DNA from 3 places in the Micrococcoides hystricis genome. Region 1 is predicted to be linked to each of the others. Evidence: predicted binding sites of a transcription regulator. Region 1 holds the regulator's gene; each other region holds the start of a gene.
What was found. Region 1 encodes HrcA, which represses chaperone genes, less so after heat shock. Its sites were predicted from a motif close to TTNGCACTCGNNNNNNNCGAGTGCNAA; they were not measured.

Region 1 (4,154 bases):
GCTCCTCATCCAGTTTGGTTGGGGTTTGCACGTCGATGGTGACGCGAATCGAACCGCGGCCGGCACCCCGCAGGCGTGTCACGCCCAACTCCGGCAGGGTCAGCACGGTCCCCGGTTGGGTACCCGGTTCCACATCAAGGGTGCGTTCCCCGTCGAAGGTCTCAAACGGGATGGACGCACCCAGCGCGGCGGCAGTCATCGGCACGGTCACGTGTGCGAGCAGGTCGTCCCCGTCGCGGGTGAAGACCGGGTGGCTGCGCACGGAGATTTCCACGTACAGGTCGCCCTGCGGCCCGCCACCTGGACCGACCTCGCCCTCGCCGGGCAAGTGGATCCGGTTGCCGGTGGCCACGCCGGCAGGAATCTTGATGGTGAGTTTGCGGCGGTCGCGGATGCGGCCCTGGCCGGAGCATTCGTGGCAGGGGTGTTCGATGATGGTGCCGAAACCTTGGCACTGGTAGCAGCGCTCGGTGGAAACCACCGGGCCGAGGAAGGATTGGACTTGACGCTGGGTCATACCCTGGCCGTGGCAGATATGGCAGGTGACCGGATGGGTGCCTTCGGCGCAGCCCTTGCCACCACAGGTCGGGCACGTGACCGCGGTTTCGACTTCGGTGCTCACTTCCCCACCGAAGACCGCATCCTGCAGGTCGATCCGCACCCGAATCATGCCGTCCTGGCCGGGCTGGGTCCGGGACATCGGTCCTTGGTGTCCGCCGCCGGCGGCATTGAAGAACGTTTCGAACAGGTCGGAGAACCCGAACCCGCCGGCGCCACCAAAACCAGCCTGCGGGCGGCCGTTCTCGTCACCGGTCGCATCATAGTTCCGGCGACGCTCGGTATCGGAGAGCACCTCGTAGGCGTGGGTGACCTTCTTGAACTCCTCGGCAGCTTCCGGACCAGGGTTCACGTCCGGGTGCAGCTTGCGCGCCTTCTTGCGGTAAGCCTTCTTGATCTCTTCAGCAGAGGCGTCGGCAGACACACCGAGGGTCTGGTAGTGAGTACTCACTGAGTTTGGGTTCCTTCCAACGTTCTATCGTTGAGCCAAAATTTTGGACAAGTATTTCGCGATGGCGCGTACGGCCGCCATCGTGCCGGGATAATCCATCCGGGTCGGTCCCATCACGCCCAATTTCGCGTGCGTGTCGGCGGTGCCGTAGTTGGCCACCACCAGTGACGTTTCCGCCAACGAACCGTACGGGTTTTCCCGTCCGATCTTCACGGACAGGCCGGAGGCATCCTGTTCCATCTCTGATAACAACCGCAACAGCACAACTTGTTCCTCAAGGGCCTGCAAGATGGGGCCGATGCTGTACGGGAAGTCCGAGTTCGAGCGGGCTAGATTGGCTGTCCCAGCCATCACAATGCGCTCGGTTGCGCGGGCGTCGGCCACTGCAGCGACCGTTTCCAAAAGGATGCTAGCCGTGTTCAGTTGGTGCGCCGGCAACAGCAGCTCAAAAGGGATCTCCGCCGACGGTAGCAGAGCCATGGGCTGTCCGGCCAAGTGATCCAGCAAGATCGCCTTGATGACTTGTAAGTCTTCGTCGCTGACGGCGTCAGCGGTGGTGATGACCCGCTGCTCTACTTTGCCCGCCGAATCAATCACCACGACCAGGTGCTTGGTGGCGGCGAGAGCGACAAATTCGAGGTGACGCAAGGTCGCCGCGTCGGTGCTCGGGATCTGCAGCACCGCGACCTGATTGGTCAGTTGAGACAGCAACCGCACGGTCCGACTGAGCATCTCGTCTAAGTCCCCGGAGGACTCCAACAGGGTGTGAATCGCATTGCGTTCTGCTGCCGAAAGCGGCTTCAACTCCGCGATCTGGTCAACGAAGAGCCGGTAACCCTTGTCGGTGGGGATGCGGCCGGCGCTGGTGTGCGGGGCAACAATCAGGCCCTCTTCCTCCAGCGACGCCATGTCATTGCGGACCGTGGCCGAAGAGACACCGAGGTTGTGCCGCTCCACTAAGGCCTTGGATCCGACAGGCTCTCGTGAGTGCACGTAGTCTTCCACGATGGCGCGCAAGACTTGAAGTTTTCGGGGTTCGGCTCCCCGTGCTGCAGGTCGATCCGGGTCAGACATGGTGAAACCTCCCTTTGTTACCTCACGCATGGAACCATCTAGGTGTTAGCACTCCCTAGTGGCTAGTGCTAAAACTGCTCTATTCAGTGTAATACCTTTACCCGGTTTTGTCGGCGCGCACGCGTACAGTAGTGGTCATGAACACGCAGTGGGGACCGAGCGACCTCGGAGATTTGCGCGCCGGCCAAGGTCGGCAGATCCGTCAGCAGCCAGCCGAATCGGGACTGGTGATCGAAGAAACCGAATCCGGGTGGGTCGGTGCCATCCTTCGTGTCGAAAAAGCTGGCGGCATGCACGTGGTGGTCCTAGAAGACCGGCACGGCAAGACACGATCCTTCCCGTTGGGCTTCGGTTTCTTACTCGAAGGCGAACCAGTCGAACTGACCCCATCGGCCACACCCAAGGCACCGCGGCCGAGCACGTCAAACCGCACAGCATCCGGCTCGCGTGCGCGCAGCAGCCAGCAGGCCACGGTTGCGCGGGCGGCGAAATTCTGGGTCGAAGGAACGCACGATGCGGAACTGGTCGAGAAAATCTGGGGCGAAGATCTGCGCGAACTCGGTATCGCGGTGGAACCGATCGGCGGAATCGACGATTTGCCCGCCATGATTCAAGCGTTCGGTCCGCACCGTCAGGCTCGACTAGCGGTCCTCGTCGATCACCTCGTTCCCGGCTCTAAGGAGACGCGAATCGTAGAGCAGGTGCGCGCCAACCGGCAGTGGGCTGACACAGTTCTGGTTCTCGGACACCCCTACGTAGACGTGTGGCAATCAGTGAAACCCAAGGCACTCGGGATTGCGGCCTGGCCCAGCATTGACCGCAGCGTGGAATGGAAACGCGGCGTGTTGCAGGCCTTCGGGCTGCCACATGGCAACCAACGAGACATTGCTCACGGTTGGAAGCTCATTCTTGCCCGAGTGCGCAACTATGCCGACCTGGAACCCTCATTTCTGGGCCGTGTAGAGGAACTCATCGACTTTCTCACCCAAGACGATGAAGACAGATACGCCTAGAAAAGCCGCGTAACAGGCGAGTCTACGCGCAGGTAGTTGCAGATTGATGGATTAGAATGGAAGCAAAATTTGCACCCGATGACGCCACTGACGGCCTCACCGTTTCTGAGAAAGAGTGTTAATGACAACCGCCAATCAGGGAAACACTGGACAGCAACAGGTCCCACAGGATCCTGCCCCGGCTGTTCCGCCGTTGACCCCGGCTGAAGACCGCCAGTGGGCTACCATCGCCCACTTCGGTGCGATTCTGGGCGCGTTGCCGTCACTGGTCATCTACCTCATCTTCCGTGACCGCGGCCCGTTCACCGCGCAAGAATCCAAAGAAGCACTCAACTTCACGCTGCCGCTCACAGTGATCTTCATCCTGGCCAACATCTTGGCATTGCTGCCCTTGTTCGGCTGGATCTTCGGCCTCGGCGCCGTCATCGTCTGGATCTTCATGACCATCTCCGGGGTCATTGCCGGCATCGAATGCAATAAGGGCCGCCCGTACCGGTACCGCTTCAACCTGCGTCTGCTCTAGACCCAACGACGAAGCTTTAAAAGAACCGTCAGGAACACGCAGAGGTTCCTGGCGGTTCTTTTGTTTCCGCCGTTTTATCAGCTGCGCCGTCAGCCTCGCCTTTAGTAGGTGGCGAAAGCTTGTTCGATCGCTGCCGGACCAAACCCGTGGGCGAGGCACAACTGCAGCAAAATCCGTGCGTGCTGGGGTGACAAATCACTGTTCGGCACCAGCTTTCGGTCCAGCAACGAGGTCCGGCTCAACACGCGTGGGTCATCAAAAGCCCGGGTAGCCTGTACGACTACCACCCCGGATGCGACGGCTTCATCAAGCGCCTCATCAATGCCCGGGGTATTAGTACCCGGTGGGAACCCGATGGCAATCAAACCGGTCGCACCCGCCTCCACAAACGCCCGAACCGCTACCCCATCGGCCTGACCGTATCCGTACACGATGTCTACCCGGGGCAAAGATGCGTCGGTCTGATGGTCCCGGCACGTTTGCTCCCAACAGCGGGCGAAGGCACTGGTGCTGGTGTGTAGCTGGACCGGTACAC
Region 2 (4,154 bases), on a different contig from region 1:
GCCTTAGGCGCTCGGGAAGTGACTGCCGGAGAGCTAGTCCGTAGACTTACCGACTCTGGTTTGCGAATTCGTGCGGCCCACCGTCCCAGCAAGGTGCAGCGTGTGCTGAAGTCCCGGTTTGGTCGCTTATTTCCCGTTGAAGCGCTGTCGTCAGCGTCGGTGATCCGCGATGACTTGTTGTATCGTTGGGCCGAACCCCACCGCAGCTACCATGATCAGACCCATCTGTTGGCCGTTCTAAACACCATTGACTTTTTGGAGCGGCACGGCGAGAGTAGCGGGGCCTACCCGCGAGCGCTCCGGTTGGCTGCGTGGTTCCACGATGCGGTCTATCTCGTTGACGGGGCCGCCGGTGAAGCGGAGGAGGCCTCCGCGCAGTTGGCGGAGAGGACCTTGTCAGAGTTTGGTCTCACTGATTCTGAGGTGGAAGAAACGGCGCGCTTGGTTCGGTTGACCACCCACCATCGGCCGGAAAATGATGATGAGGCTGGCGCGCTGTTCAGCGATGCTGACTTGGAGGTCCTAGGTCGAGCACCGGCCCTGTATGAACGCTACCGGCTGGGCATCATGAGCGAGTACGGTCACTTGGATGCAGAGATCTTCACTCGTGGTCGAGCTGCGGTGCTGCGCACACTACTGGAGCAAGATCCGCTGTACAACACGCGCACCGGGCGGGACCGTTGGGAAACCCAAGCCAAACGTAATTTGGCCGAAGAGCTGCAACGCTAAAAGCTTCAAGGTTAAAGACCGACGGCCACCAGCCGTCCCTTGCGAACAAGGGGTGCGGCTGGTGGCCGTTTAGGTTGAGCTCACGGAGCTAGCCGGTGAGCGGCTGGTGTGGCTTAGAAGCCGCCCATACCGCCCATGCCTGCCATCTCATCGGCGCCCATGGCTGGTGCGCCAGCTGGTTCTGGCTTGTCGGCGATGACTGCTTCGGTGGTCAAGAACAGGCCAGCGATGGAGGCGGCGTTCTGCAGAGCAGAGCGGGTCACCTTCACTGGGTCGTTCACGCCGGCTTCCAGCAGGTCTTCGTATTCACCGGTTGCAGCGTTCAGGCCCTGACCATCTGGCAGGTCCTTGACCTTGTCGGCGACAACGCCTGGCTCCATGCCGGCGTTTTCGGCGATCTGCTTCAGTGGGGCCTCGATAGCGACCTTGACGATGTTGGCGCCGGTGGCTTCGTCACCGTCGAGGTTCAGGTTCTCTAGGGCCTTCTTGCCAGCCTGGAGCAGGGCAACGCCACCGCCGGCGACGATGCCTTCTTCAACGGCAGCCTTCGCGTTGCGGACAGCGTCCTCAATGCGGTGCTTGCGTTCCTTCAGTTCGACTTCGGTTGCGGCACCGGCCTTGAGCACGGCGACACCACCGGCGAGCTTGGCCAGGCGTTCCTGCAGCTTCTCGCGGTCGTAGTCGGAGTCGGTGTGCTCGATTTCAGCGCGGATCTGAGCCACGCGGCCGGCGATCTCTTCAGCGTCGCCTGCACCTTCAACAATGGTGGTTTCGTCCTTGGTGACGACGACCTTGCGGGCGGTGCCCAGCATGTCGAGGGTCGCGTTCTCCAGCTTCAGGCCGACCTCTTCGGAGATGACCTGTCCGCCGGTGAGGATGGCGATGTCGGCCAGCATGGCCTTGCGGCGGTCACCGAAGCCCGGGGCCTTTACGGCAACGGACTTGAAGGTGCCGCGGATCTTGTTCACCACGAGGGTGGCCAGTGCTTCGCCTTCGATGTCTTCGGCGATGATCAGCAGCGGCTTGCCGGACTGCATGACCTTCTCCAGCACGGCGACCATGTCCTTGACGGAGGAGATCTTGGAGTTGGCGATCAGGATGTATGGGTCTTCGAGGACGGTTTCCTGGCGCTCTGCGTCGGTGACGAAGTAGCCGGAGATGTAGCCCTTGTCGAAGCGCATGCCTTCGGTCAGTTCCAGATCCAGGCCAAAGGTGTTCGACTCCTCGACGGTAATGACGCCTTCCTTGCCCACCTTGTCGAGGGCTTCGGCGATCAGTTCACCGATCTGGTTGTCGCCAGCGGAGATGGACGCGGTAGCGGCGATCTGTTCTTTGGTCTCAACGTCGCGGGCAGCGGCGAAGAGTTCTTCGGTGACAGCGGCTACAGCCTTGTCGATGCCGCGCTTCAGGGACAGTGGGTCTGCGCCGGCTGCGACGTTGCGCAGGCCTTCGCGGACCAGCGCCTGTGCCAGTACGGTGGCGGTGGTGGTGCCGTCGCCTGCGACATCGTCAGTCTTCTTGGCGACTTCCTTGACCAGCTCAGCGCCGATCTTCTCGTACGGGTCTTCCAGTTCGATTTCCTTGGCGATGGAGACACCGTCGTTGGTGATGGTGGGTGCGCCCCACTTCTTTTCCAACACGACGTTGCGCCCGCGTGGGCCAAGGGTGACTCGGACGGCGTCGGCCAGGGTGTTCAGGCCGCGCTCGAGGCCGCGACGGGCCTCTTCGTCAAATGCAATGGTCTTAGCCATGAAGGTGTGGGTCCTTTCTGGACTTCTTCCAGTTCTGCTTGGACCTTTTGCAGTGCCCGCGACGGACAGCCCCACGTGTGGGTCTTCACCACGAAAAGGTCGTTTCCCTCTCGAAGGCTAGTGGCTGCTATGTCTGCGTCTGACCGGCCCACAACTTTCAAAGCCGTTAGCAGTCACCACTTCGGAGTGCTAAGTCAAAAATTAGCACTCTGGACACGCGAGTGCAAGCTCTACTTTTGTGGGTAGAGGACCGATCGCCCAGCGCGTAAAGCAGGGGCACTTGGGAGTCACTGGTTGGACGCGAGGACCACGACAATTGCGGGGACTTGCCGCTGTTCGACGTTGCCGATTCCGAGCGAGTCCGCGACCGCTTGAGCGGTGTCTCGCTGGTCCTCGGAGGCGTAGTAAACGGTGCTAGTTGCTACCGCGAAACCTTGCCAGTTGGCTGTCACGGGCACCGTGAAGCCCTCATTGCGTAGCGTCTGGCCGGCCTGGGCCGCAGCGCCCGGGGCAGCCGCGGTGTTGTAGACCTCGACGTTCAGGCCGTAGTTCACATTGGCCGCTGGAGTGGATTCGGTTTCTTCTTCCGTTGGGCTTTGGGTTGGAGACTGCGTCGGTGACGTCTCAGGTTCCGTTTCGGTCTCTTCCGGGGACTGCTCTGGGCTCTGTTCGTCCGAAGTCTCTGTTTCCTCGGTAGGCCCGGTCTCTTGATCCGTTTGAGTTTGTTCGGTCTGTGTTTGCTCGGTTTCGGTCTGGTTACCGTTGTCGTTATCGGTACCGGTCAGGGTTGGCAAGATCAGGAAGGAGAAAGCGCCGATGATGAGGGCGAGCACCCCAGCGAAGATCACCCATTTGAGGCTGTTGCGCTGACGGACTTGGGGCACCGCCTTCCGATGAGTCCCGTAATAACGCGCGTCGTAGGGGATGTCATCGAATTCATCGTGTGGAAGGTCCTGTTGACCTTGATTGCGCTCAGCATCCTTGGGAGACGACAATGCCTGACCTTTTCCTTGGTGGTGCGAGTGTTACCCTGCAGAAAACTCTATCTGGTTTTGCGCAGATTCGTCGGGCAGAAAAGTCTAAGTTACCGAGCTGTGAAGGGATTCTGCCGGTTGCGGCGAAGCTGGTTGACCAAAATTGGGTCATGCGCCAACGCGGCCTCGGTGTCTAACAAGTGGTTCAGACGCTGGAAAAATTGAATGGCGCTGAGTTGAAACTCTTGCTGGATCGCCAGGTCCCGGGCGCCCTTATATTTATAGTCTCTACGCATGAAATCTAAGATCTGCCGATCTAGTTCGCTCAGCTGCGGTGGTTGCCGTCGTTCTTCACTCACAGTTTTCCCACCTGCCTTTCAATCTCAGATCTGCCAAACAAGCACCGTTCAGGCTACCGCAATTACTGCAGCGCAGAAAACCGCTAAGAATCTTCCTTACTTAACCCCGCTGAATTGAGAAGATGGACTGGTGAGCACTGAAGAGACTATGGACGAACTCAACACGTTGTTTCGGGACCCCCTCGAAGACGGGTGGGCTCGCGCCCTGGCTCCGTTGCGCGACGACTTTGCGCGCATTGGCGAACAACTCAAAGAACGGCGCAGTGCGGGTGAGACTATTCTTCCTGCACCTGAGAACATCTTGCGCGTTTTTCGGCAGCCCTTTGATGAGGTCAAGGTCT
Region 3 (4,154 bases), on a different contig from region 1:
GCCGGGGTGGAAAGAAGTGGTGACACGAGTGTGGTCCGTACCGACGGTGACGGTTTAGGCGCGGTTCTTGCGGAACAGGCGGATCAGCATGCCGAGGAACACGGCTGCACCGAGCACCGAGACGACAATGCCGACCGGCACCTCGTAGGGGTAGATGATGGTTCGGCCGATGATGTCGCAGACCAAGATCAGGCCCACACCGATGACGGCGGTCCACGGCACGGCCTTGCGTGCGTTGTCGCCCACGAGCAGGGAGACGAGGTTCGGGACGATGAGGCCGAGGAAGGGCAGCGCGCCGACGGTCACTACGACGACGGCGGCGATCATGGCCACCAGGGACATGCCCAGCACCATGGTTTTGCGGTAGCTCAGGCCGAGGTTGGTGGTGAAATCCGCGCCCATACCGGCGACGGTGAAACGGTCGGCGGCCACAAACGCGACGGCCACCAGCAGGGCCACCACCCAGAGCAGCTCGTAACGGCCGGCTAGCACGCCGGAGAAATCGCCAATCATCCACGTGTTCAGGGTCTGCAGTAGGTCAACCCGGTAGGCCACAAAAGTGGTCAGGGCGCTGATGACCCCGCCGAGCATGAGCCCGACCAGCGGAATCAGGAATGTGGAGCGGACCGGGATGGTCCGGGTGATGGCAATGAACAAAACCGTGCCGCCGAGCGCGAAGAGAGCGGCAACCCCCATCTTGGCCATCAACGCGGCCGCGGGGAAGGCCAAGGTGACCACGAGGACACCCAGGGTGGCGGATTCAATGGTGCCGACCGTGGAGGGCTCCACGAACTTGTTGCGCACCATTAGCTGCATGATCAGACCGGCAACCGCCATGGCGGCCCCGGCCAGCATCACGGCCGCGGTCCGGGGGATACGGGAGACCTGCAGCAGTTCCCACGCGGCGGAGTCCCCGCGCAGAACATCAGAAAGAGCGACGTCGGTGACGCCCACAAACATGCTCACCACGGCCATTACGGCCAGCGCGGCAATCGCGAAGCTCAGCCCGGTGGACCCGGTGAGTCGGTCCCGCCAGTTCAGTGGGCGGGCCGGAGCGGTCACCAGGGTGGTGCCCGTGTTCTCTAACGTCGCTGTGAGAGCCATGAAACTTTCTTTTCGCTGTAGGTCGGTTTGAATCTGTATCACCCCGGACACCGGCACGTGCCCATGGTTGGGGACAACTGGGTTTTACTTGGCGCCTTCGACGACTTGGTCAATCATCTCCGGCAGGGAGTCCAAGCCGAGGCCCACCAGGTACCACTGGCCCGAATCCAAGTAGACGATCTTGTCGTTCTTAGCGGCGTTGGTGTTCTTTACCAGATCGTTGTCCAAAGTGGCCTTGGCGTTGGCCCCGGATTCGCCGGTGGCGCTATCCCGGTCAACCACCAGCAGGGTGTCTGGGTTGTGTTCGGCCAAGAATTCGAAGGAGATGGACTGACCGTGCGGGCCTTCAGCCTTGACCGGTGCAGCTTCCTTGAGTCCGAGGAGGGAGAAGGGGAAGTCAAAGCGGGAGCCGGTGCCGTAGGCGGTGAGTTCGCCTGCACTGGTCATAACCACCAGGGCGCTGCCGGCATCTTTGAGTTCTTCTTTACCGTCGGCGATCTTCTCGTCGATTTCCTTAAGCTCATCGGCGACTTCGGCTTCCTTATCGAAGATCTTTCCGAGGGTTTCGGTCTGCTTCTTGAAGGAACCGTAAAGATCCTTGTTATCCAGCGCCAGATTCACGGTTGGCGCGATTTTGCTCAGCTCATCGTAGGAGTCAGCGGCGCGACCGGAGATGATGATCAGGTCTGGTTGTTCGGCATTAATTTTTTCGAAATCAGGTTCCTTCATGGAGCCGATTTTCACGCTGGCAGCCTCGGCGGCCTCTTTAACTTCTTCGGGGTATACGGCTTCGGGGACGCCGGCTACCTCAACATCGAGGGCATCCAAGCTATCCAGAACGCCAAGGTCAAAGGTAAAAACTTTTTCCGGGTTGACCGGTACTTCTACGGGTTCGCCCTGGGCCTGTTCGACGGTGACAGTCTCGCCCTGAGGGTCCTTGTCCGTCTTGGCGGCATCGGCTCCGGTGGAGCAGGCGGTCATGCCCAGAAGTAGTGCGAGTGCGGTTGCCGCTGCGGCAATCCCTCGTGTGCGTGCGGGTGCAACGCGTGGTTCCATTACAGAACTCCCTTGAATAGGTTCTAGTACTCGGTGTGACTTCGGTAACGCAGTCAGTCTGGCCGGACTTGCCTAATTAGTGAACGGTCTTGTTCCCTAATTGAAGCTGGTGCCCACGCTACTACTTAGGCTGACCTTAGTGCAAGATGAAATTCGAATTAGGAAAGAATTGCGTGAGGTAATTATTTGGCGGTTTCGCTGCCTGCTTAGCACTCGTCTTGACTGAGTGCCAAGAGGCAACTTAGAGTTTCTCTTAGCACTCCGGGGCGCCGGGTGCTAATGAGCATGAAGGGCACGGCCGCTCTTACCGCGACAGTGTTGGCCATCCTTGACGTGCGTGATACACACAACTGATTAATCCCAGTCGTACTCTTTACAAAGAAGGAGAGATCCGAAGTGTCGATCTCAATCAAACCGCTCGAGGATCGTATCGTCGTCCAGCCACAGGAAGCCGAGCAGACCACCGCTTCCGGTCTGGTCATCCCAGACACCGCCAAGGAAAAGCCACAGGAAGGCGTCGTCGTCGCTGTCGGTCCAGGCCGTTTCGATGAGTCCGGTAACCGTGTGCCAATGGATGTTAAAGAAGGCGACGTCGTCATCTACTCCAAGTACGGCGGCACCGAGGTCTCCGTCCGCGGGAACGACTACCTCGTTCTGTCCACCCGCGACGTGCTGGCCATCGTCGAAAAATAAGCTTTAAGGAAGTAGACCCTCTTCATGGCTAAACAGCTTGAATTTAATGAAGCGGCGCGTAAAGCGCTGCAGGGCGGCATCGATAAGCTTGCCGACCTCGTCAAGGTGACGCTTGGCCCACGCGGGCGCAACGTCGTCATTGACAAGCAGTGGGGCGCGCCAACCATCACCAACGATGGTGTGACCATCGCCCGTGAAGTTGAGCTGGAGGACTCCTACGAGAACCTCGGCGCTCAGCTGGCCAAGGAAGTCGCCACCAAGACCAACGATGTTGCCGGTGACGGCACCACCACCGCCACCGTGCTCGCACAGGCCCTCGTCAGCGAAGGTCTGCGCAACGTGGCCGCAGGTGCCGCTCCAGGTGAAATCAAACGCGGCATCGAGGCCGCCGTGGCTGTTGTGGCTGACCGGTTGGCTCAGAACGCACGTCCAGTCGAGGGCGGCGAAGTAGCCCACGTGGCTGCCCTGTCCGCACAGTCCGATGAGGTTGGCGAACTGCTGGCCGAGGCCTTCGACAAGGTCGGCACCGAGGGTGTCATCACCATCGAGGAATCCTCCACCACGACCACCGAGCTGGACATCACCGAAGGGATGCAGTTCGACAAGGGTTACCTCTCCCCATACTTCGTCACCGACGCGGAACGTCAAGAAGCCGTTCTGGAAGATGCGCTGGTGCTGATCTACGGTGGCAAGATCTCCACGGTGCAGGAATTCCTGCCACTGCTGGAAAAGGTTTTGCAGGCCTCCAAGCCACTGTTCATTGTGGCCGAAGACGTAGACGGCGAAGCCCTCTCCACCCTGGTGGTCAACCGCCTGCGCGGCACCTTGAACGTGGCCGCTGTCAAGGCCCCGGGCTTCGGCGACCGCCGCAAGGCGATGCTGGAAGACATGGCCATCCTGACCGGCGCCACCGTGGTGTCCGAAGAGATGGGCATGAAGCTGGATCAGGTTGGTCTGGATGTGCTCGGTAGCGCTCGCCGCGTGACCGTCACCAAGGACCACACCACGATCGTTGATGGTGCCGGCTCCGCCGAAGACGTGGCAGGCCGCGTCGCCCAGATCAAGAGCCAGATCGCTGAAACCGAGTCCGATTGGGACCGTGAGAAGCTGCAGGAACGCCTAGCCAAGCTGGCCGGCGGCATCGGCGTGATCAAGGTTGGCGCTGCCACCGAGGTCGAGCTGAAGGAAGCGAAGATGCGCATCGAAGATGCCGTCTCCGCAACCCGTGCCGCACTGGAAGAAGGCATCGTTGCCGGTGGCGGTACCGCATTGGTCCACGCCTTGCGTGCCCTGGATGATGC

Region 2: groL (chaperonin GroEL) is a predicted target of HrcA. The motif match lies at 2,682-2,708, and genes of this name have one in related genera.
Region 3: groES (co-chaperone GroES) is a predicted target of HrcA. The motif match lies at 2,367-2,393, and genes of this name have one in related genera.

The regions. Positions count from the first base shown of each region.
Region 1 is NZ_JBHLUB010000001.1:311,270-315,423, forward strand. It holds gene dnaJ (molecular chaperone DnaJ) at 1-1,009, opposite strand, end outside; gene hrcA (heat-inducible transcriptional repressor HrcA) at 1,034-2,083, opposite strand; gene ACFFFR_RS01440 (DUF3097 family protein) at 2,221-3,096, shown strand; gene ACFFFR_RS01445 (DUF4870 domain-containing protein) at 3,218-3,619, shown strand; gene ACFFFR_RS01450 (asparaginase) at 3,721-4,154, opposite strand, start outside.
Region 2 is NZ_JBHLUB010000026.1:6,081-10,234, reverse strand. It holds gene ACFFFR_RS05430 (DUF4031 domain-containing protein) at 1-729, shown strand, start outside; gene groL (chaperonin GroEL) at 843-2,480, opposite strand; gene ACFFFR_RS05420 (LytR C-terminal domain-containing protein) at 2,768-3,475, opposite strand; gene ACFFFR_RS05415 (DUF3263 domain-containing protein) at 3,565-3,813, opposite strand; gene ACFFFR_RS05410 (uracil-DNA glycosylase) at 3,962-4,154, shown strand, end outside.
Region 3 is NZ_JBHLUB010000027.1:28,951-33,104, forward strand. It holds gene ACFFFR_RS05925 (iron chelate uptake ABC transporter family permease subunit) at 1-26, opposite strand, end outside; gene ACFFFR_RS05930 (ABC transporter permease) at 55-1,104, opposite strand; gene ACFFFR_RS05935 (siderophore ABC transporter substrate-binding protein) at 1,189-2,160, opposite strand; gene groES (co-chaperone GroES) at 2,557-2,853, shown strand; gene groL (chaperonin GroEL) at 2,878-4,154, shown strand, end outside.